2 regions of the Cupriavidus alkaliphilus genome follow, and region 1 is predicted to be linked to the other one. Evidence: predicted binding sites of a transcription regulator. Region 1 holds the regulator's gene; the other holds the start of a gene.
What was found. Region 1 encodes sigma-54, which starts transcription at its own class of promoters, with help from an activator protein. Its sites were predicted from a motif close to TGGCANGNAANCTGCTTT; they were not measured.
Positions count from the first base shown of each region.

Region 1 (16,486 bases):
GGCGCAGCGCGACGGCATGACCGTCAACCAGCTGATCACGCGCCTGCACGACGAACTGACCGAACACCGCGGCAGCGAGGCGGTGGCGGGCAATTTCTCATCGTTCCTGCGGGTGTGCTGCCTGCGCTACCTGATGCTGCAGGGCGAGGGGCGCATCCCGGCCGATCGCGACGTGCCGATCCGCTCGCTGGACCCGCGCGCGGTGCTCGACAATCTGCCGGAATCCTGGGTCGAGCCGCGCCCACACTGAGGCTTGCTGCGGCGCCAGTTCCGGCGCTCAGCCGTTCAGGATGCGCGTCTCCGCGGCCTCCAGCGCCTCGGGCGGGCCGCGCAGCACGACGATATCGCCGGGCTCCAGCACGGTCTCGGGCTGTGGATCGAAGGCGCGGATGCCGCGCCGGCGCACCGCGGTCACCTCGACCCCGATACGGTCCAGCCCCAGCGCGCCCAGGCGCCTGCCCACCGCGGTGGATTGCGGGCCCAGCGACACCGAATGCAGCCGCACCGAGTCGCGCTCGACCATGTCCTCTTCGTCGTCGCGCCCGTGGAAATAGCCGCGCAGCAGGCTGTAGCGCGCGTCGCGCGCCTGCTGCACGCCGCGCACCACCCGCCGCATCGGCACGCCCAGCAGCACCAGCGCGTGCGAGGCCAGCATCAGGCTGCCCTCGATGATCTCGGGCACCACCTCGGTGGCGCCGGCCTTCTGCAGCGTGTCGAGTTCGGAATCGTCGACCGTGCGCACGATCACCGGCAGCGCCGGCGCCAGCTCCTGCACATGGTGCAGCACCTTCAGCGCCGACGGCGTGTTGGCGTAGGTCACGATCACCGCGGCGGCGCGGTGCAGGCCCGCGGCGATCAGCGCCTCGCGCCGGCCCGCGTCGCCGTAGACCACGGTGTCGCCGGCGGCGGCGGCCTCGCGCACGCGGTCGGGGTCCAGGTCGAGCGCCACATAGTTGATGCCCTCGCGCTCCAGCATGTGGGCCAGGTTCTGCCCGCTGCGGCCGAAGCCGCAGATGATGGCGTGCTTCTCGGTCTGCAGGCTCTGCGCGGCGATGCGGGTCATGTTCAGCGACTGCATCAGCCATTCGTTGGCGGAAAAGCGCAGCACGATGGCGTCGCTGTACTGGATCAGGAACGGTGCCGCCAGCATCGACAGCAGCATCGACGCGAGGATTACCTGGATCAGCACCGGGTCGACCAGGTTCAGGCCGTCGATCTGGTTCAGCAGCACGAAGCCGAACTCGCCCGCCTGCGCCAGCCCCAGCCCGGTGCGGATGGCCACGCCCTGAGGCGAGCCGAACACGCGCGCCAGCGCCGCGATCAGCACCAGCTTGAACAGCACCGGCACCACCAGCAGCGCCAGCACCAGCCAGATATGGTCGAGCACCACGCGGATATTGAGCAGCATGCCGATGGTGACGAAGAACAGCCCCAGCAGCACGTCGCGGAACGGCTTGATGTCCTCCTCCACCTGGTGGCGGTAGGGCGTCTCGGAGATCAGCATGCCCGCCATGAAGGCGCCCAGCGCCATCGACAGGCCCAGCCGCTCGGTCAGCGCCGCCATGCCCAGCGTGACCAGCAGCAGGTTCAGCATGAACAGTTCCTGCGAGCGGCGCGCCGCCACCACATGGAACCAGCGGCTCATCAGGCGCTGGCCCAGGAAGAAGATCGCGCCCAGCGCCACCACGATCTTGAGCGTGGCCAGGCCTAGCGCCATGACCAGGTCGCCCGGATCGTGCGACAGTGCCGGAATCACGATCAGCAGCGGCACCACCGCCAGGTCCTGGAACAGCAGGATGCTGATGATGTTGCGCCCGTGCTCGCTTTCCAGCTCCATGCGCTCGGACAGCATCTTGGACACGATGGCGGTCGAAGACATGGCCAGGGCTCCGCCCAGCGCCACCGAGGCCTGCCACGACAACGGAAACAGCCAGTTGAAGGCCCAGCTGGCCGGCACCACCGCCAGCATCGACAGCGCCACCTGCGAGCCGCCCATGCCGAACACCAGCCGCTTCATCGCGCGCAGCCTGGCCAGGCTGAATTCCAGCCCGATCGAGAACATCAGGAAGACCACGCCGAACTCGGCCAGGTACTTGGTCTGCGCGGTGTCGCTGGCCAGCCCCAGCGCATGCGGTCCGATCAGGATGCCGACGGCCAGGTAGCCCAGCATCGGCGGCAGCTGCAGCATGCGGAACGCGACCACGCCGAACACGGCGGCGGCCAGCAGCACCAGGGTCAGTTCCAGCGGAGAATGCATCAGGCGGTCAGGGTGACCGGCGAGGCGCGCGGCCGACCCGGCACGGGCACCCTGCCGGCGGAAATACGGCGAGCACGGGCGAGCGCGACGCGCGCGTTGGGTCGGCCCAGGTGCGGTCGCATTCGTTGGTATACTTCGTCGCCATGATAGCTAATTTCGATGCGGATCGAGCACTCAGGCTCGCCCGCGACACGCTCCAGACCGAAGCCGATGCGGTTTCCGCACTTTCCGGCCGCCTGAACGGCGACTTTGCCCATGCCGTGCAGCTGATCCTGCAATGCACCGGGCGCGTGGTCGTTTCGGGCATCGGCAAGTCCGGCCATATCGGCCGCAAGGTCGCGGCCACGCTCGCCTCGACCGGCACCCCCGCGTTCTTCGTGCACCCCGCCGAAGCCAGCCATGGCGACCTCGGCATGGTCACGCGCGACGACGTGCTGATCGCCTTCTCCAATTCCGGCGAGACCGGCGAGCTGCTGTCGATCATCCCGATCGTCAAGCGCATCGGCGCGCGCCTGATCTCGGTCACCGGCAATCCGGAATCCAACCTCGCCAAGCTGGCCGACGTCCACCTGGACGCGGCGGTCGAGAAGGAAGCCTGCCCGCTGAACCTGGCCCCGACCGCCAGCACCACCGCCGCGCTGGCGCTGGGCGACGCGCTCGCGGTGGCGGTGCTCGATGCGCGCGGCTTCGGCGAGGAGGACTTCGCCCGCTCGCACCCCGGCGGCGCGCTCGGCCGCAAGCTGCTGACCCACGTGCGCGACGTGATGCGTACCGGCAACGCCGTGCCCGAGGTGCGCGAAAGCACGCCGCTGGCCCAGGCGCTGATGGAAATCACGCGCAAGGGCATGGCCATGACCGCGGTGGTGGATACCGACGGGCGCGCCATCGGCGTGTTCACCGACGGTGACCTGCGCCGCCTGCTGGAAACCCCGCGCGACTGGAAGACCGTGCCGATCGGCGAGGTCATGCACCGCAACCCGCACGTGGTCAACCAGGACCAGCTGGCAGTGGAAGCCGTGCAAGTGATGGAAGCCAACCGCATCAACCAGCTGCTGGTGGTGGACGACGAAGGGCGCCTGACCGGCGCGCTGCATATCCACGACCTGACCCGCGCCAAGGTCATCTGAGCCGGCGCACCACCGACGGCACCAGCAGCACAACGCCAAGGACACCATGCAGGCACTTCTCGCCTCCCTCAGCGGCATCGTCATGCGGCTGCTGCCGCTGCTGCTGATGGCCATCGTGGCGGGCAGCACGTTCTGGCTGGTCCAGATCAACTCCCCCAAGGAAGACCAGGCCGCGCAGACCACCAAGAAGCACGAGCCGGACTACTTCATGGACCGCTTCTCGGCCACCGAGCTGGCGCCCGACGGCAGTACCAAGATCCGCTTCACCGGCGAGCGCATGGTCCATTTCGAGGACGACCAGACTTACGAGGTCACGCGCCCCGCGATGCGCGCCTACGAGCCGGACCGCCCGCCGGTGACCGCGCGCGCCGACATCGGCCGCATGAACGCCGAAGGCACGGTGATCGACCTGTACGGCAATGGCTACGTGCTGCGCCAGCAAGGCAAGGATCCGTCCAAGGATCCGCAGTTGACCGCGGCGTCGAGCTATTTCCAGCTGCTGGTCAATGACGACATCGTCAAGACCGACAAGCCGGTCAAGCTGACGCGCGGCCCTTCGGTCATGACCGCCAACGGACTCATCTTCAACAACGTCACCCGCGAAGTACAATTGCTCGGCAATGTACGCGGCACCATCATCACCGGGCCGTCCCCGGGCCGCGCGCCAGGGTCCTGAACTCCCGGTCCGGCGCAGCCGCGCGCGCGGTGCCGGCCGGCACCGCAGCACGCGCCGAAGTCCGCGCAAACCGCACCATCACGCATCCAGACGCCCTCTAGCAACCCTGCCAACATGACCGCTTCCCTGACGACATCGTCCCGTCGACGCACCGCCCCGGCCCTGCTCGCGCTGGCCCTGGCCATCGGCCTGCTGGCCCAGCCTGCCCTTGCCGAGCGCGCGGACCGCGACAAGCCGATGGTGCTCGAGGCGGACAACGCCAGCTATGACGATGTCAAGCAGATCTATACGCTGACCGGCAACGTGGTGCTGACCAAGGGCACCATGATCCTGAAGTCCGACGCGGCCGAGCTGCGCACCGACCCCGAGGGCTACCAGTTCGCCGTGGCCACCTCGAAGCCGGGCAAGCAGGCCTATATCCGCCAGAAGCGCGAGGGCGTCGATGAATACATCGACGGCTGGGGCGACCGCATCGAATACGACGGCAAGCAGGAATTCTCCAAGCTGATCGGCAATGCCCGCATGGCGCGGCTGCAGGGCGCCAAGCTGGTCGACGAGATCCGCGGCGCGGTGCTGACCTACGACAGCCGCAAGGAACTCTATACCGCGGCGGGCGGCGGCAGCGGCGATGCCGCGGCGGCCAACCCGTCAGGCCGCGTGCGCGCGGTGCTGTCGCCGCGCCAGGACCAGAAGTCCGGCACCGCAGGCGGCTCGCCGCTGGACCTGAAGTCGGCGCCCGCGCCCGCCAACAAACCCTGACCGTACTTATGACCGATACCGCCACCATTGCCGACAAGCCTGTCGTCGAAGCCAACTCCGTCCTGCCCGGCGGCAGCACGCTGGTCGTGCGCCACCTGAAGAAGCGCTATGGCTCGCGCACGGTGGTCAAGGACGTCTCGCTCGACGTGAAGAGCGGCGAGGTGGTCGGGCTGCTCGGCCCCAACGGCGCGGGCAAGACCACGTCGTTCTACATGATCGTCGGCCTGGTGGCGCTGGACGAAGGCGACATCGTGCTCGACGGCGACCACATCAGCGGCCTGCCGATCCACGAGCGCGCGCGCATGGGCTTGTCATACCTGCCGCAGGAAGCCTCGGTGTTCCGCAAGCTCAACGTCGAGGAAAACATCCGCGCGGTGCTGGAGCTGCAGCAGGACAAGGGCAAGCCGCTGGCCAAGGCCGAGATCGAGCGCCGCCTGGATGCCCTGCTCGACGACCTGCAGATCGCGCACCTGCGCAACAATCCGGCGCTGTCGCTGTCCGGCGGCGAGCGCCGCCGCGTGGAAATCGCGCGCGCACTGGCGTCATCGCCGCGCTTCATCCTGCTGGACGAGCCCTTTGCCGGCGTGGACCCGATCGCCGTGGGCGAGATCCAGCGCATCGTCAGCTTCCTCAAGGCGCGCAATATCGGCGTGCTGATCACCGACCACAACGTGCGCGAGACGCTCGGCATCTGCGATCACGCCTACATCATCAGCGAAGGCACGGTGCTGGCCGCGGGCCAGCCCGAAGACATCATCGCCAATGACGCCGTGCGGCGCGTCTATCTGGGCGAGAACTTCCGCATGTGACAAGTCGGCGGCCCCGCACGGGCCGCCATGGCCGCATGGCAGGGAGAGCCAGCGGCGATCACGGCGCATCAGCGATAGCAATTTCCGTTCCAACATCGGAAAGATGCGCATAAAATAGGTCGCATGAAACCGTCGCTACAGCTCCGCCTCTCCCAGCACCTGGCACTGACCCCGCAGCTGCAACAGTCGATCCGGCTGCTGCAGCTTTCCACGCTGGAACTGCAGCAGGAAGTCGAACAGGCGCTGACGGAAAACCCGCTGCTCGAGCGGGAGAACGACTGGATCGAAAGCCCGCTGCGCGTGGCGGCCGATGGCTCGGTCAACGTCCAGAGCGCGCCCGCGCCCGCCCCCGCCGAGCCCCAGGGCAATGGCGACGCGCGCGCCGAAGGCGGCGCCGATGACAGCTACGGCGACAACAGCAGCGGCGACGACTACGGCAACGGCGACTGGAGCCTGGACGATTTCGCCCGCCGCCCGCAAGGCGACGAGGACGAAAAGACGCCGATGCAGCTGCGCGATGCCGAGCCCACGCTGCGCGAATACCTGATGGAGCAGCTGACACCGCTGAAGATCTCGGCGCGCGACAAGGGACTCGCCATCTTCCTGATCGAATCGCTCGATGACGATGGCTACCTTAGCGCCTCGCTCGAAGAGATCTGCGCGGAGCTGCCCGAAGAACTCGAGTTCGACCCCGACGAAGTCCACGCCATCCTGACGCTGCTGCAGAGCTTCGATCCGCCTGGTGTGGGCGCGCGCAACGCGGCCGAATGCCTGGCGCTGCAATTGCGCCGCCTGACGCACCCGCAGCGCGAACTCGCGCTGACCATCGTCACCCATCACCTGGAACTGCTGGCGGTACGCGACTACACGCGGCTGAAGAAGGCCCTGCAGGTCGATGAGGTCGCACTCAAGGCCGCGCATGACCTGATCCGCTCGCTGGCGCCCTACCCGGGCCATGCGTACAGCCGTCCGGAGGCCGATTTCGTTGTGCCTGATGTGTTCGTGCGCAAGAGCGGCGGCGGCTGGATCGCGCAGCTCAATCCGGATGTGATGCCGAGGCTGCGCATCAACGATATGTACGCACAGATCCTGCGTGGCGCCAAAGGCGAGACCGGTACCGCCGGGCTGCAGCAGAAGCTGCAGGAAGCACGCTGGCTGATCAAGAATATCCAGCAAAGGTTCGACACCATCCTGCGTGTCTCGCAGGCCATTGTCGAGCGTCAAAAGAACTTTTTCACCCACGGTGAAATCGCCATGCGCCCCTTGGTTTTGCGGGAGATTGCCGATACACTGGGTTTACACGAGTCAACCATCTCCCGGGTGACGACCAATAAATATATGGCTACGCCGATGGGTACTTTCGAACTGAAGTACTTCTTTGGCAGCCACGTGTCCACCGAAACCGGTGGCGCGGCTTCATCAACGGCCATCCGCGCCTTGATCAAGCAACTGATAGGAGCCGAAGACCCGAGGAATCCCCTTTCCGACAGTCGCATCGCCGAACTGCTGGGCGAACAGGGCTTCGTTGTCGCACGCCGCACGGTCGCCAAGTATCGTGAAGCCTTGAAAATCCCCGCAGTCAATCTCCGCAAGTCTTTGTAGCCGAGCCCACCGCCTGCCTGGTGAGGCTCTTTCAGAAGGAGAAGCGCTATGAACTTCAAGATCAGTGGACACCACCTGGACATCACGCCCCCTCTGCGTGAGTACGTGGAAACGAAGCTGGAGCGAATCGTCAGGCATTTCGATCAAGTCATTGGCGTTAGCGTGCTGCTCTCTGTCGACAATCACAAGGAAAAGGACCGGCGTCAGTACGCGGAAATCAATCTGCATCTAAAGGGCAAGGACATCTTTGTCGAGGCGCATCACGAAGACCTGTATGCGGCGATCGACGCACTCGTCGACAAGCTGGACCGTCAGGTGATTCGCTACAAGGATCGCGTGCAAGGCCACGACCGCGAAGCGGTCAAGTACCAGATGGCCGCAGCGCAAATGCAGCAATAAACCCGTGCCCGGCAGCCCCGCAGAGGGCTGCTGAACCAGGATTCCACAGGCAAGCCGCGCCGCGAAGCGCGGCTTTTTTGCGCCCTGGCGCTGTGCGGGCTGTGGCAGCGGAGCAAACCTTGCCATGCATGGAAGCCCGAAAGGTTCGCAAGCGCAGCGCCAAGGTGTATGCTGCGCCATACAAAGAGAGAGAAATCGTGGCCGCGCCTGCCCGCGCTGCACCGCACAATGCAAGGGTAGTCGCTGCTCTATAATGGGCCGGACGTCTTCCCCCGCGCCGGCAGCGGTGAGGGAGCCAGACGCTGCCCGGCGGAACGATCCGCCCGCTAACTGAAATCCTGCGCATCGCCCATGAATCGTTTGGCCAAATTGCTGCCACCCGGCAACATCACCCTCGACGTCAGCGTCACCAGCAAGAAACGTGTGTTCGAGCAGGCCGGGCTCCTCTTCGAGAACAACCATGGCGTGGCGCGCGCCATCGTCACCGACAACCTGTTCGCGCGCGAGTCGCTGGGCTCGACCGGACTGGGCGCCGGCGTGGCGATCCCGCACGGGCGCATCAAGGGCCTGAAGCAGCCCCTGGCCGCGTTCATGCGACTGGCCGAGCCGATTCCGTTCGAATCGCCGGACGGCAAGCCGGTTTCGCTGCTGATCTTCTTGCTGGTGCCCGAACAGGCCACGCAGCAGCACCTGGAAATCTTGTCCGAGATCGCGCAACTGCTGTCGGATCGCGACATGCGCGAGGGCCTGGCGACCCTCCCTACGCCCGATGCCGTGCACGAACTGCTGATCGCATGGCATCCCTGATCCACTGATTCCCCCCGGAGCGGGCCGGCACCAGACCGGGGAAGCGCCACGCGCTTCGAACACCGCCTTACCAGCCATACCGCATGGAACTCACCGGCGTCACCTCCCAGTCCATCTTCGACGACAACGCAGCCGACCTCAAACTCTCGTGGGTCGCTGGCCTGGAGGGCGCGGACCGCGCCTTTGACGTGGAATTCGCCCGCGAAGCGACTTCCGCCGCAGACCTGGTGGGCCACCTCAACCTGATCCACCCCAACCGGATCCAGGTCCTCGGCAAGCCCGAAATCACGTACTACCAGCGCCTCGACGACGAGACCCGCAAGCGCCAGATGGGCGAGCTGATCCTGCTGGAGCCGCCGTTCCTGGTGATCGCCGACGGCATGGAGCCGCCGCCGGACCTGGAACTGCGCTGCACGCGCTCGTCGACGCCGCTGTTCACCACGCCGGTGTCGTCCGCCGCGGTGATCGACCACCTGCGCCTGTACCTGTCGCGCATCTCCGCCCCGCGCGTAACCATGCACGGCGTGTTCCTCGACATCCTGGGCATGGGTGTGCTGATCATGGGCGAATCGGGCCTGGGCAAGAGCGAACTGGGCCTGGAACTGATCTCGCGCGGCCACGGGCTGGTGGCGGACGACGCGGTCGACTTCGTGCGGCTGGGGCCGGATTTCATCGAGGGCCGCTGCCCGCCGCTGCTGCAGAACCTGCTGGAAGTGCGCGGCCTGGGGCTGCTCGACATCAAGACCATCTTCGGCGAGACCGCGGTGCGGCGGAAGATGAAGATCAAGCTGGTGGTGCAGCTGGTGCGGCGCAACGACGGCGAGTTCGAGCGGCTGCCGCTGGATTCGCAGTACCTGGACGTGCTCGGCCTTCCCATCCACATGGTCAAGATCCAGGTGGCGGCCGGCCGCAACCTTGCCGTGCTGGTCGAAGCCGCCGTGCGCAACACCATCCTGCGCCTGCGCGGCATCGACACGCTGCGCGACTTCATGGACCGCCAGCGCGCCGCGATGCAGGCCGATGCCGTCTCGCGCGGGCAGGGCCGGCTGCTGTAAGCCCCCGGTCCGCGCGGTTTTCAATTGCTTACAACGGCGTGGCAACCGCTAGTCAACGTTTCTCAGGCATGCTCCGTTTTGTGCTGTAATGGGCATCACGCCTGTTACGGAAGCTGCAACGCCGACCCCGGCGCGCGGCGATAAGGTTGTCCACCCGAGGAGAGCAAGCATGAAGACCCTGATTGCAGTGTGCGCGCTGGTGACCCCGCTGTTCGCAGCCAGCGCCTTTGCGCAGACCGCCACGCCGGCCACCCCTGCTACGCCGGCCAAGCCGTCGGCCGCGGCCCCGGCAACGCCTGCCGTGCCGGCCACGCCCGCTACCCCGGCCAATCCGGACAAGCCCGCGGCCAACACCCAGCAGGACAAGATGAAGGCCTGCAACGCGCAGGCCTCCGGCAAGAAAGGCGACGAACGCAAGGCGTTCATGAAGGAATGCCTGTCGAAGTCCGGCGCGCCCAAGACCCAGCAGGAGAAAATGGCGGCCTGCAGCAAGTCGGGCAAAGGCAAGAAGGGCGACGAATACAAGGCCTACATGAAGGAATGCCTGTCGAAGGAAGCCTGAGCGACGCTACTGGCGAAATGGCGAACAAGGATGGCGAACCGGGCGGTTCGCCATTTTTGCTGGTGTCAAACTGCTGTCATGACGCAGCCGGCACCTGATGCTATGCTTCAGTTGCTATGCGCATCATCCTCATCACCGGCATATCCGGTTCCGGCAAGTCCGTCGCACTGAACGTCCTCGAAGATGCAGGCTATTACTGCGTGGACAACCTGCCGGCGCAGTTCATCCCTGAACTGACCCGCTACCTCGACGCTCAGGGCTACACGCACCTGGGCGTGGCTACCGACATCCGCAGCCGCGAGTCGCTCGACCAGTTGCCCGACACCGTGCGCGCGCTGGCCGCCGAGCACCAGGTCGAGGTCATTTTCCTGACCGCCAGCACCGATGCCCTGGTGCAGCGCTACTCCGAGACGCGGCGCCGCCATCCGCTGTCGGCCCGCACCGACGGCGCAGCCGGCGGCGGCGGCGCCTTCAACGACACGGCGCTGATGGAAGCGATCGAGATGGAGCGCGCGCTGCTCAGCCCGCTGGCCGAGGCCGCGCACCGGATCGACACCAGCAATGTGCGCACCAATACGCTGCGCAGCTGGATCAAGGAGCTGATCCGCGACGATAGCCAGCGCCTGACATTGCTGTTCGAGTCGTTCGGCTTTAAGCACGGCGTGCCCAGCGATGCCGACATGGTGTTCGACGTGCGCTCGCTGCCCAACCCGTACTACGACCTGGCGCTGCGACCGCTCACCGGCCGCGACATGCCGGTGATCGACTTCCTGCAGGCACAGCCGATGGTGCTGGCGATGGCCGAGGATATCCGCGCCTACGTGGAAAAGTGGCTGCCAAGCTTCATTGCCGACAACCGCAGCTACCTGACCGTGGCGATCGGCTGCACCGGCGGCCAGCATCGCTCGGTCTATATTGCCGAAAGGCTCGCCAACTATTTCCGGGCACATGGTAATGTGCTGGTCAGACACCGAGAGCTCGCACCGGCGGGCTGACGCACGCGGCATGGCACCCCGGGCTGCACGGGGCATCTGAGCGCGGCGTCGGCCTGGCGGCCCAATGCTGCGCGACCCCAAGCCTGCACCGCATGTCCTCGACCGACCTCTACCGTCCCACAGGGTCCGAAGACCCGCCACGGACGCTCGAAAACCTGCCGCTGTTCCCCCTGCACACTGTGCTGTTTCCCGGTGGACGGCTGCCGTTGCGCGTGTTCGAGGCGCGCTATGTCGACATGGTGCGCAACTGCCTGCGCGACAGCGCGCCGTTCGGCGTCTGCCTGATCGCCAGCGGCGAGGAAGTGGCCCGGCCCAACCAGCCCACCGTGCCCGAACTGGTCGGCTGCCTCGCCGAAATCGTCGACTGCAACATGGAGCAGCTGGGCGTGCTGCTGATCCGCACGCGCGGCCGCGAGCGCTTCCATATCATCAGCCACGAAACCCGCGACGACGGCCTGCTGGTGGCGCGCGCCGAGGTGCTCCCCCCCGACATCATCGACTGCAAGCTGGAACTGCTGGGCGAATGCCTGGACGCGCTGCGCCGCATCGTGACGCGACTGCACGCCGAGCAGCCCGACCGCATGCCGTTCGACGAGCCCTACCTGTGGGACGACCCGAGCTGGGTCGCCAACCGGCTGTGCGAACTGCTGCCGGTGCCGCTGAAGGCCAAGCAGATGCTGATGGCCTTGCCCGACGCGGGCATGCGCATCGAGATCGTGCACCGCTACATGCGGCAGAACCACATGCTGTAGGGCGGCCTTTCCTCCCCGCCCTGCCCCGGCTTCAGAACAAGCCCACCCGCGCCTGGTCCTCAAGCAGCCGGCGCACCGGCGCGGGCGTGCCCAGCGCATCGAGATCGTCGAGCGACAGCCAGCGCTGCCCGGCCGGCGTCGCGCTGTCCTGCCGCAGCACGTTCGCCTTCGCGTCGAGGTCGACCCGGATGGCGCGGATCAGCAGGCGGAAGTGCGTGAACACATGGGTCAGCTCGCCGGCCAGCACGGCGCGCGCGGGGCTGCCGAAAGCGCGCGCGTAGTCGAGCGCGCGGGCCTCGGCGGCCTCCGCGTCGAAGGGAACGGAGTCGACCGGCATCTCCGGCAGGCTCCACAGGCCGCCCCAGATGCCGCTGTCCGGACGCAGGCGCAGCAGCACTTCACGCTCGCGCCGCACCAGCAGCATCACCGTGCTGCGCTCGGGGATGGCGGCGCGCGGCTTGGGCGCAGGGAGCACGCCGGTCAGGCCGTCGCGGCGCGCGACGCAATCGGCGGACAGCGGGCAAGCTGCGGCATCGGCCAGGCAGGCGGGCTTGCCGCGCGAGCACACCGTCGCGCCGAGGTCCATCAGTCCCTGCGTATAGGCGACCATGTCGTCGGCCTGGTGCGGGCCGGGTGCCGGCAAGGCCAGTTCCGCGAGTTGCCACATGCGCGCTTCCACCGCGCGCTCGCCCGGATGGCCATGGATGCCGAAGCAGCGCGCGAACACACGCTTGACGTTGCCGTCCAGGATCGGCGAACGCACCCCGGCGCTGAACGCCGCAATGGCCGCCGCGGTGGAGCGGCCGATGCCCGGCAACGTGACCAGCACCGCGGGGTCGGCGGGGAAGCGGCCGCCGTGCTCGGTGACCACTTGCATGGCGCAGCGGTGCAGGTTGCGCGCGCGCGAGTAATAGCCCAGCCCGGCCCACAGCGCCATCACCTGGTCGGCTGGCGCGGCCGCCAGATCCTGCACCGTGGGCAGTTGCGCGACGAAGCGCTGGAAGTAGTCGATCACCGCGCTGACCTGGGTCTGTTGCAGCATGATCTCGGACAGCCAGATGCGGTACGGGTCGCGCGTGTTCTGCCACGGCAGGTCGTGCCGGCCGTGCCGGCGCTGCCAGGTGACGACGCGCGCGCCGAAGTCGGGGGGCACGCAGAGGTCGTCAGGCAGGGCGGGAGCGGTACGGGGGACTGGTTTGCGGGGCATCGGTGTGGCAACGGCGTGGCGCGCAGACATGGGGCATCGGCGCGCCAAAGAAAAAGGCGCCGCAAGGCGCGGCGCCACATGATATACCGGCCGACGAAGCCGTCGAGAGCAGCTACGCTACCGCAAGGCTGGCACTGTCCGCATCGCTCCCCGGCCGCATCAGCCGCTGGGCAAAGCCTTCGATCCGTCCGCTGCGTTCGTCCAGCCCGTTCAGCACTTCTTCCAGCTGCGCGATGCGGCTTTCCAGCGTATCGGTGGCCTCATGGATGCGCTCGATCGAATCGACGCGCCGGCGCAGCTGCTTCTGGTGTTCGCGCACCTGCGCTTCCAGCGGCGTCATCACCGACTTGAGCCAGACCTCGATGTCGCGGTTGAGGCCGCGGAAATTCTCCAGCACCCGGCTGGCCATGGTGTTGAACGCGCTTTGCACCAGCTGCGGGCGCGAGCGCGTCAGCATGCTGATCGTGCCGAAATGCGCCTGCACCAGCCGCAGCGTTTCCTGCAGCTCGGCCAGGTAGCGTTCGGCGGTGAACTGCATCGGCGCGGGCAGCGTGAAGCCGTGTTCGGCATTGAAGCGCCGGTACATGCTTTCGATCAGCTGGTGCAGCTGGCCGATCTTGTTGTCGGCATCGCTCACCAGCCCGCTCAACTGCGCGAACAATGCCTCCATGTCCTCGCGCAGGCCGCGCGAAAAGAAGCGCTCCTTCATCTGCTCGCGCGCGCTGCGCATGGTGCGGCGCACGTCGCGCAATTGCAGGCTCTTGATGATGTCGGCGCTGTGCCGGCCGAAGACCAGGCGCAGCGCCTGGAACTTGCTGATGCTTTGCTCGAACTCGTCCTTCTCGCCCTGCACCCGCATCAGCATGTGCTTGACCATCGCATGGTTCTTGCCGCGCAGTCCGCGCAGCTCGAACAGCTGCTCGACGATATCGCGGCGGCGGCTCTGCAGCAGCTGCTGCGCGGCGCGCGCCATGTCCTGCACCAGCCGGTAGACCTGGTCCGAGACGATCTCGCGCCGGCGCGGAATCAGCTGGTCCGACAGCACGTGCTCGAACTCCGGCAGGCCGCTGCGCGCGAGCAGGGTGTCGTCGTGCGTGACCTTGGCCACCAGTCCCTTCTGTGCCGACACCGGATACACGCGCGATTGCTCGATGCCCAGCACCTGCGCGGTGGTCGACACCTGCCGCGCGATTTCCTGCGCGATCTCGCCCGGCTGGCGCAGCGGATCCCACAGCCCGTCGATCTTGTTGAGCACCGCCAGGCAGCCGCGCCGGTGCCCGGCGCCGACATGGCTGCGCCACAGATCCAGGTCGCTCTTGGTCACGCCCGCGTCGGCGGCCAGCACGAACACCACCACGTGCGCATCCGGAATCAGCCGCAGCGTCAGCTCGGGTTCGGTGCCGATCGCGTTCAGCCCCGGCGTGTCGAGGATCACCAGGCCCTGGCGCAGCAGCGGATGCGGAAAATTGATGACGGCGTGGCGCCAGCGCGAGATCTCGACCATGCCCTCGGCATCGACCGCATAGGCGGCATCGGGGTCATTCTCGTGGTACAGCCCCAGCGCCTCGGCCTGCTCGGGCGGCACGCGCATGGTCTGCACCACGTGCTGGAACGCCTCGAGCATGCCCTCGGGCGACGACGGGTCCAGCGGCACCGAATGCCAGTGCGATGCCGAAGTGCCGGCCTCGATGAAGTCTGCGGTGGAGGCGTCCTGCAGGCGCGTCTCGATCGGCAGCAGGCGGATGCTGGGCGGCTCGGCCTCGTCGTAGCGCAGCTCGGTCGGGCACATGGTGGTGCGCCCCGCCGACGACGGCAGGATGCGGCGCCCATAGTCGGCAAAGAAGATGGCGTTGATCAGCTCGCTCTTGCCGCGCGAGAACTCGGCGATGAAGGCGACCTTGAGGCGGTCGCTGCGCAGCACGCTCTGGATGCGCTGCACGCGATCGTCGGCCTGCGCATCGTACAGGTCGTGCTGCTGCAGCCAGGACTGGAATTCGGCCAGTGACTGGAGGACCCCGGTTCTCCAGGCGCCGTATTGTTCGAATTGGTGGGCGAGCGTTGTCATGGACCTGTTGGGCTGGCTTGGTTTTGCCTCGGGGCCCGCCACCCTGTGCGGCATGCCCGTGGTCACGCAATGCCGGTCCGCCCCCTGCCGTTCACGCGCGGCCGGCCATTTTGTAACTTTTTATGACTGCGCACACGATACAGGTTTCCACGGCGCTTTTGTGGAATTCGCGCCCCTTGGATGGCAGTGACCGGGCCAGTGTTGCGCCGAGCCATCGGCCCGCGGCAGCGGGCGGTCCCTGAAGCACTCCGCCCCGCCGGTCAGTGCTGGCAGTTGGTGCAATAGAAGGTGGAACGCTGGCCCTGCACGATCTGGCGCACCGGCTTGGCGCACACCTTGCACGGCAGGCCGGCGCGGTCGTAGACAAAGCAATCGAGCTGGAAGTAGCCGCTGGCACCGTCGCTGCCGACAAAGTCGCGCAGCGTGCTGCCGCCGCGCTCGATCGCTTGCGCCAGGGTGTCCCGCACCGCCTGCGCCAGCCGGTCGCAACGCGCGCGGCTCAGGCGCCCGGCCGGGGTGGTCGGATGGATGCCGGCACGGAACAGGCTTTCGGACGCGTAGATGTTGCCCACCCCGACCACGATCGCGCCGGACAGCAGCACGGTCTTGATCGCGGCACTGCGACCGCGCGTATGGCGGTGCAGCCAGGCGCCGTCGAAGGCGGGATCGAATGGCTCGATGCCGAGCGTGCTCAGCAACGGATGCGACGGCAGTTCCGCCTCCGGCAGCGTGGTCCAGAGGATGGCGCCGAAGCGGCGCGGATCGCGGAAGCGCAGCACGATGGTACCCGGCTGCTGCTGGTCCGGTGCCGCTGCCGACGCTGCGCCGGGGCCGGCTTCGAGCACCAGGTCGAAGTGGTCGTGCACGCCCGGCGGCGGTGCATCGGGCAGGACCCGCAGCGTGCCCGTCATGCCGAGATGCACCAGCAGCCAGCCGACCGGCTGCGCCGCGTCGGCGCTGACGCATTCGAGCAGCAGATACTTGCCGCGGCGCTCGATGCGGCGCACCAGGCGCTGGGCCAGGCAGGCTTCGAGTCCGGGGTCGACCGGCCAGCGCAGGCCGCGGTGGCGTACCGTGACCGCGGCGATGCGCCGCCCCACCACATGCGGCAGCAAGCCGCGCCGGGTCACCTCGACCTCGGGCAATTCAGGCATCGAACCTCTCCGTTGGTTACCGCTCAAAACTCCTGCAGCGCCTGGCGGCACCGGCCTGCGGCGCCAAGCAGCGCATTGTAGCGGCAGGCTACAATGCCCTTATCAATGCGCAATCTCCCATCCTTCGCCAGCGCGCGCCGGAGCACTCAATACATGTCGGACCTGATGCCGGACCTGATGCCGGACTCCACGTTGCAAGCCACCGCGGGCGGCGGCCTGACCACATCGCCGGGCGCCGGCTCGCGCACCGCGCGCCGTGC
Region 1 covers NZ_JACHWE010000004.1:44,272-60,757, reverse strand. Annotated here, with positions in the region: gene FHX60_RS15170 (ribbon-helix-helix domain-containing protein) at 1-250, shown strand, start outside; gene FHX60_RS15165 (monovalent cation:proton antiporter family protein) at 278-2,257, opposite strand; gene FHX60_RS15160 (hypothetical protein) at 2,257-2,514, opposite strand; gene FHX60_RS15155 (KpsF/GutQ family sugar-phosphate isomerase) at 2,401-3,384, shown strand; gene lptC (LPS export ABC transporter periplasmic protein LptC) at 3,431-4,060, shown strand; gene lptA (lipopolysaccharide transport periplasmic protein LptA) at 4,175-4,819, shown strand; gene lptB (LPS export ABC transporter ATP-binding protein) at 4,828-5,628, shown strand; gene FHX60_RS15135 (RNA polymerase factor sigma-54) at 5,752-7,230, shown strand; gene hpf (ribosome hibernation-promoting factor, HPF/YfiA family) at 7,279-7,629, shown strand; gene FHX60_RS15125 (PTS sugar transporter subunit IIA) at 7,981-8,436, shown strand; gene hprK (HPr(Ser) kinase/phosphatase) at 8,520-9,491, shown strand; gene FHX60_RS15115 (PsiF family protein) at 9,661-10,053, shown strand; gene rapZ (RNase adapter RapZ) at 10,170-11,048, shown strand; gene FHX60_RS15105 (LON peptidase substrate-binding domain-containing protein) at 11,141-11,800, shown strand; gene mutY (A/G-specific adenine glycosylase) at 11,832-13,007, opposite strand; gene FHX60_RS15095 (dynamin family protein) at 13,120-15,072, opposite strand; gene mutM (bifunctional DNA-formamidopyrimidine glycosylase/DNA-(apurinic or apyrimidinic site) lyase) at 15,333-16,226, opposite strand; gene FHX60_RS15085 (tetratricopeptide repeat protein) at 16,380-16,486, shown strand, end outside.

Region 2 (4,435 bases), on a different contig from region 1:
TGCTGCGCGTCGGCATTCCGCTGGACGAAGCCATGGTGGCCCGCCGCATCGGCCATGTGCAACTGGCGTTCTACGCCTCGCCGATCTACCTGAAGCGCAGCGGCACGCCGCGCGACCTGGCCGAACTGGCGCAGCACAAGGCGGTCAATTTCCTGTCCAACCGCACCGGCCGGGAAATGCCGTGGCCGCTGGCGCGCGGCACCGAGCGCGGCGAGGTGTTGCTGCCCTCCGCCATTTCCACCAATGACGCGGATGTCTACCTCGGCTGCGCGCTGGAAGGCCATGGCATCGCCCGCATCTCGCGCGCCATGGCCGAGCCCTATGTGGCCAGCGGCCGGCTGGTGGAAATCCTGGCCGACTGGCAGACCGATGAACTGCCGATCTCGGCGATGTATCCGCAGAACCGGCACCTGTCGGCCAAGGTGCGGGTATTCGTGAACTGGGCGGCCGAGCTGTTCTCGCGCCATCCGCATTTTGGTGCGGCACAGCAGCCGCTGCCCGTGGCGGCCTGAGGGGCTGTCTGAGGGGCTGTCCTGAGGGGCTGGCCCGAGCCTCTGCGCTTCGCTGGCGCGATTCGCCAGCGGCGCGTATGCCTGGCGGCATGTAGGACAAAACCGGAAATCGGTTCAGCGGCCGCCGACCTATACTGTTTCTTCCGAAATCACGACAAGAAGAGGATTCCGATGAAACAAGTGCTTCTCCCCCTGGCGGCGTGCATTGCCGCAACCCTGGCACTGGCCGGCTGCGCCGGCTCCGGCATGCCTTCGTCGTCCGCGGCCCAGCCATCCGCCACCGGCGCCACCAGCGGTGCCCGGGCGTCGGCCACGCTGCAGCCCAAGAGCGGCTCCAACACCGCGGGCACCGTCACCTTCCAGCAGCAGCCCGGCGGCGTGATGATGACCGCCGCGATTACCGGGCTGCCGCCCAATTCGGTCCACGGCTTCCACGTCCACGAGAAAGGCGACTGTTCCGCGCCTGACGCCATGAGCGCGGGCGGCCATTTCAACCCGACCGGCAAGCCCCACGGGCAGATGACCATGCCGGACCACCATGCGGGCGACATGAACAACGTCACCGCCGATGCCAGCGGCAACGTGCGCGTCAGCATGCTGCTGCCGTCGCTGTCGGTGGGCACGGGCGCCAACAGCGTGATCGGCCGCGCGGTGGTGGTGCACAAGGATCCGGACGACTACAAGACGCAGCCCACCGGCAATGCCGGCGGCCGCATTGCCTGCGGCGTGGTGGCGGCGTCCTGAGCGCCGCGCGCCGGGCGGGCGGGCCTGAACCACGCGTGTCCGGGCTCGCCGCGCTGCCGCGCGCTCCTCAATACCCCTTGAAGTTCGCATTGACCCGCTGGCGCAGGTAATCCCCTGCGCTGATCGGCGGATACTTGCCGGCCGGCCCTGCGATCGTTGCGCCGCGGTTGGCCTGGCAGAAGAAGGCCATGCTGTAGCGCGGCCCCATGTACTCGCCCGGCGCGGGATTGCGGACGCGATGGAAGTTCGACGGCAGTTGGTCATCGCTCCAGCGCATCAGCATGTCGCCGATATTGCACGTGATGACGGTCTCGTCCGGCTCGATCGGGGTCCATGCCTGCGCCGCCATCTCCTTGCCCGGGCACACCTGCAGGCCGCCCTGGCCCGGGCGCTGGAACAGCAGCGTCAGGCAGTCGAAATCCGTATGCGCGCCGGCGCGCCACAGCCCCAGCCCGTCGCGCAGCTCGGGCGGGATCGCGTAGTAGTGCAGCAGCCGCAAGGTGCTCTGGTAGTCCGGCGCGCGCGGATCATGCGCCTGCGTGAAAAAGTCGCTGGCGAAGCCCAGCTTGTCGGCAAAGCATGACAGCACCTTCATGCCGACTTCCCAGCATTGCGCCTCGAAGGCAAGCATGGTCTCACGGAAGCCCGCGAGTTCGTCCTCGCCCGGCCACAGGCCGTCCATGTGCGGGCGCGTGATCTGGTAGGACTCCTTCTGGTCCGGCGTGCCGGTGGAGGGCCGGACCTGCGCGCGGCTTTCCCAGCCGGCGTTGTTGGCCTTCTGCAGCGGGTATTGCGCCTTCACTTCATCGGGCAGCGCAAAGAAGCGCTCGGTCATGGCAAAGGCATGGCGCACGCTGGCCAGGTCGATGCCGTGGTTGGCGAGCTGGAAGAAGCCGACGTCTACCGATGCCTGCCACAGCGCGTCGGCAATCTGCGGCTTGCGCCGCGCGTAGTCGGACAGGTCGATGCGGCGGATCTCGCGCTGGCGGGTTTCGGAACCGAACGCGCCCATGCGCGATTCGCGGCGGAGTTCGTCCAGGGTGCTGGCTTGGTCTGGCTGGGTCATGGCATTCCTAGTGGCAGGCGGGTCAGGAGTGGCCCCGCGCCGGCCCAGGCATGGCCGCCAACGACAATGCGCGCCGGGACAGCGCGCTCCTGAGGTCGACGGTGCCAGCCTGCGCAACGGCGCGGGGCACGGACTTCAAGAGCAATTCCCGGCCAGCCCGCATGCGCGTCGATCTGGCACGCGGCTGGTGAACGCTTCTACTCTTGCCGCGGCTTATGCAGGTTCCGGGCCAGCGCCGTACCCCACGACTCGACGGCTTTTGCCCTGCCATGCTTCGCCATGGCGCACGCCAGGGCGCAGACTGGTGCATGGCGCAGCCGCATTCCGACTGCCGGAATCGCGACGCGCGCGGCGCGCCATGGCAACATGGCGCCATCGCCGCCACCCCAGGGCCCCGCAACGGGGCCGCCCCGACGCCCAATGCCATTGCCGACCGACGCCGCATTCGTCCCCCACCGCCGCCTGCGCGCCAGTTCGCTGATGCTGTGCTGCGCCGCCCTGCTCGGCGGCTGCGCGCTGCCACCGCTCGATCCCCGCACCGAATCGTCTGCGCTGACGCCGGCCGAAGCCCGGGCCACGCCGCTGGGCCAGGCGCTGGCCGGCGAAGCGGCGCGGCATCCGGGGCTGAGCGGCATCCACCCCCTGGAGAACGCCTACGCCGCCTTTGCCGCGCGCGTGCAGCTGGCACGCACCGCGCAGCGCACGCTCGACGTGCAGTACTACATCTGGCGCGATGACCTGACCGGCACGCTGCTGCTCGAGGCCCTGCACGAGGCCGCCGATCGTGGCGTGCGCGTGCGCCTGCTGCTCGATGACAACGGCATTGCCGGCATGGACGAACTGCTGGCCGCGCTGGATGCGCACCCCCATGTCGAAGTGCGGATCTTCAACCCGTTCGTGATCCGCCACCCCAAGGCGCTCAATTTCCTGACCGATTTCCGGCGCCTGAACCGGCGCATGCACAACAAGTCGTTCACCGCCGACGGCGTCGCCACCATCATCGGCGGGCGCAATGTCGGCGACGAATACTTCGGCGCCACCGACGGCGTGCTGTTCGCCGACCTCGACGTGATCGCCGTCGGGCCCGCGGCCGGCGACGTGGCGCAGGATTTCGACCGCTACTGGTCGAGCGCGTCGGCCTACCCGGTCGACCGGCTGCTGCCGCCGGTCAGCGTGGAGCGGCTGCAGGCGCTGGCCGGGCACGCCCGCGAGGTCGAGCGCAACCCGGCCGCGGCGGCCTACCTGGCCGCGGTGCGCGAACTGCCCGACGTACAGCGGATGCTGGACGGCACGCTGCAGTTCCAGTGGGCAAGCACGCGCATGGTCAGCGACAACCCCGCCAAGGCGCTGGGCGAGGCCTCGCGCAGCACGCTGGTGGCGCACCAGCTGCGCGAAATCCTGGGCGAGCCGCAGCGCGAGCTCGACCTGGTCTCGCCCTACTTCGTGCCGTCGACCGGCGGCACGTCCTTTTTCGCCGATATGGCCGGGCGCGGCGTCGCGGTACGCGTGCTGACCAATGCGCTGGAGGCCACCGATGTGGCCGCCGTGCATTCGGGCTATGCCAAGCGGCGCAAGGCCCTGCTCGAGGCCGGCGTGGACCTGTACGAACTGCGGCGCGCGGCGGCGCCCCGCAAGAAGGAAGAGCGCGCCGGACCCTTCGGCAGCTCGGGCTCCAGCCTGCACGCCAAGACCTTTGCGGTCGATGGCAGCCGGGTCTTCGTGGGCTCGTTCAATTTCGACCCGCGCTCGGCCATGCTCAACACCGAACTCGGCTTCATCATCGACAGTCCAGACCTGGCGGGCCGGATCGAATCCACCTTCGCCAGCGTGGTCCCGCAAGCGGCCTACCAGGTCAGGCTGGACGAGTCCGGCCAGCTCTACTGGCTGGAACGGCGCGGCGATGAAGTCATCCGCCACGATACCGAGCCGAACACCAGCTGGTGGCGCCGTCTCGGCATCTGGTTCCTGTCGATCCTGCCGATCGAGTCGATGCTGTAGCCGCGCGGCCGCTCAGGTGCGGGCGGTCAGATCTGGTCGATCAGGCTGCGCACCACATCGGCCAGCCGGCCGGCACGCTGGCGCCCCTTCGCGTCAAGCCCCATGCCGCTGCCGC
Region 2 covers NZ_JACHWE010000002.1:229,471-233,905, reverse strand. Annotated here, with positions in the region: gene FHX60_RS07710 (LysR family transcriptional regulator) at 1-512, shown strand, start outside; gene FHX60_RS07705 (superoxide dismutase family protein) at 684-1,256, shown strand; gene FHX60_RS07700 (isopenicillin N synthase family dioxygenase) at 1,324-2,322, opposite strand; gene FHX60_RS07695 (phospholipase D family protein) at 2,743-4,320, shown strand; gene FHX60_RS07690 (hypothetical protein) at 4,347-4,435, opposite strand, start outside.
Region 2: a site for sigma-54 is predicted at 2,537-2,554, ahead of FHX60_RS07700 (isopenicillin N synthase family dioxygenase). Genes of this name have one in related genera too.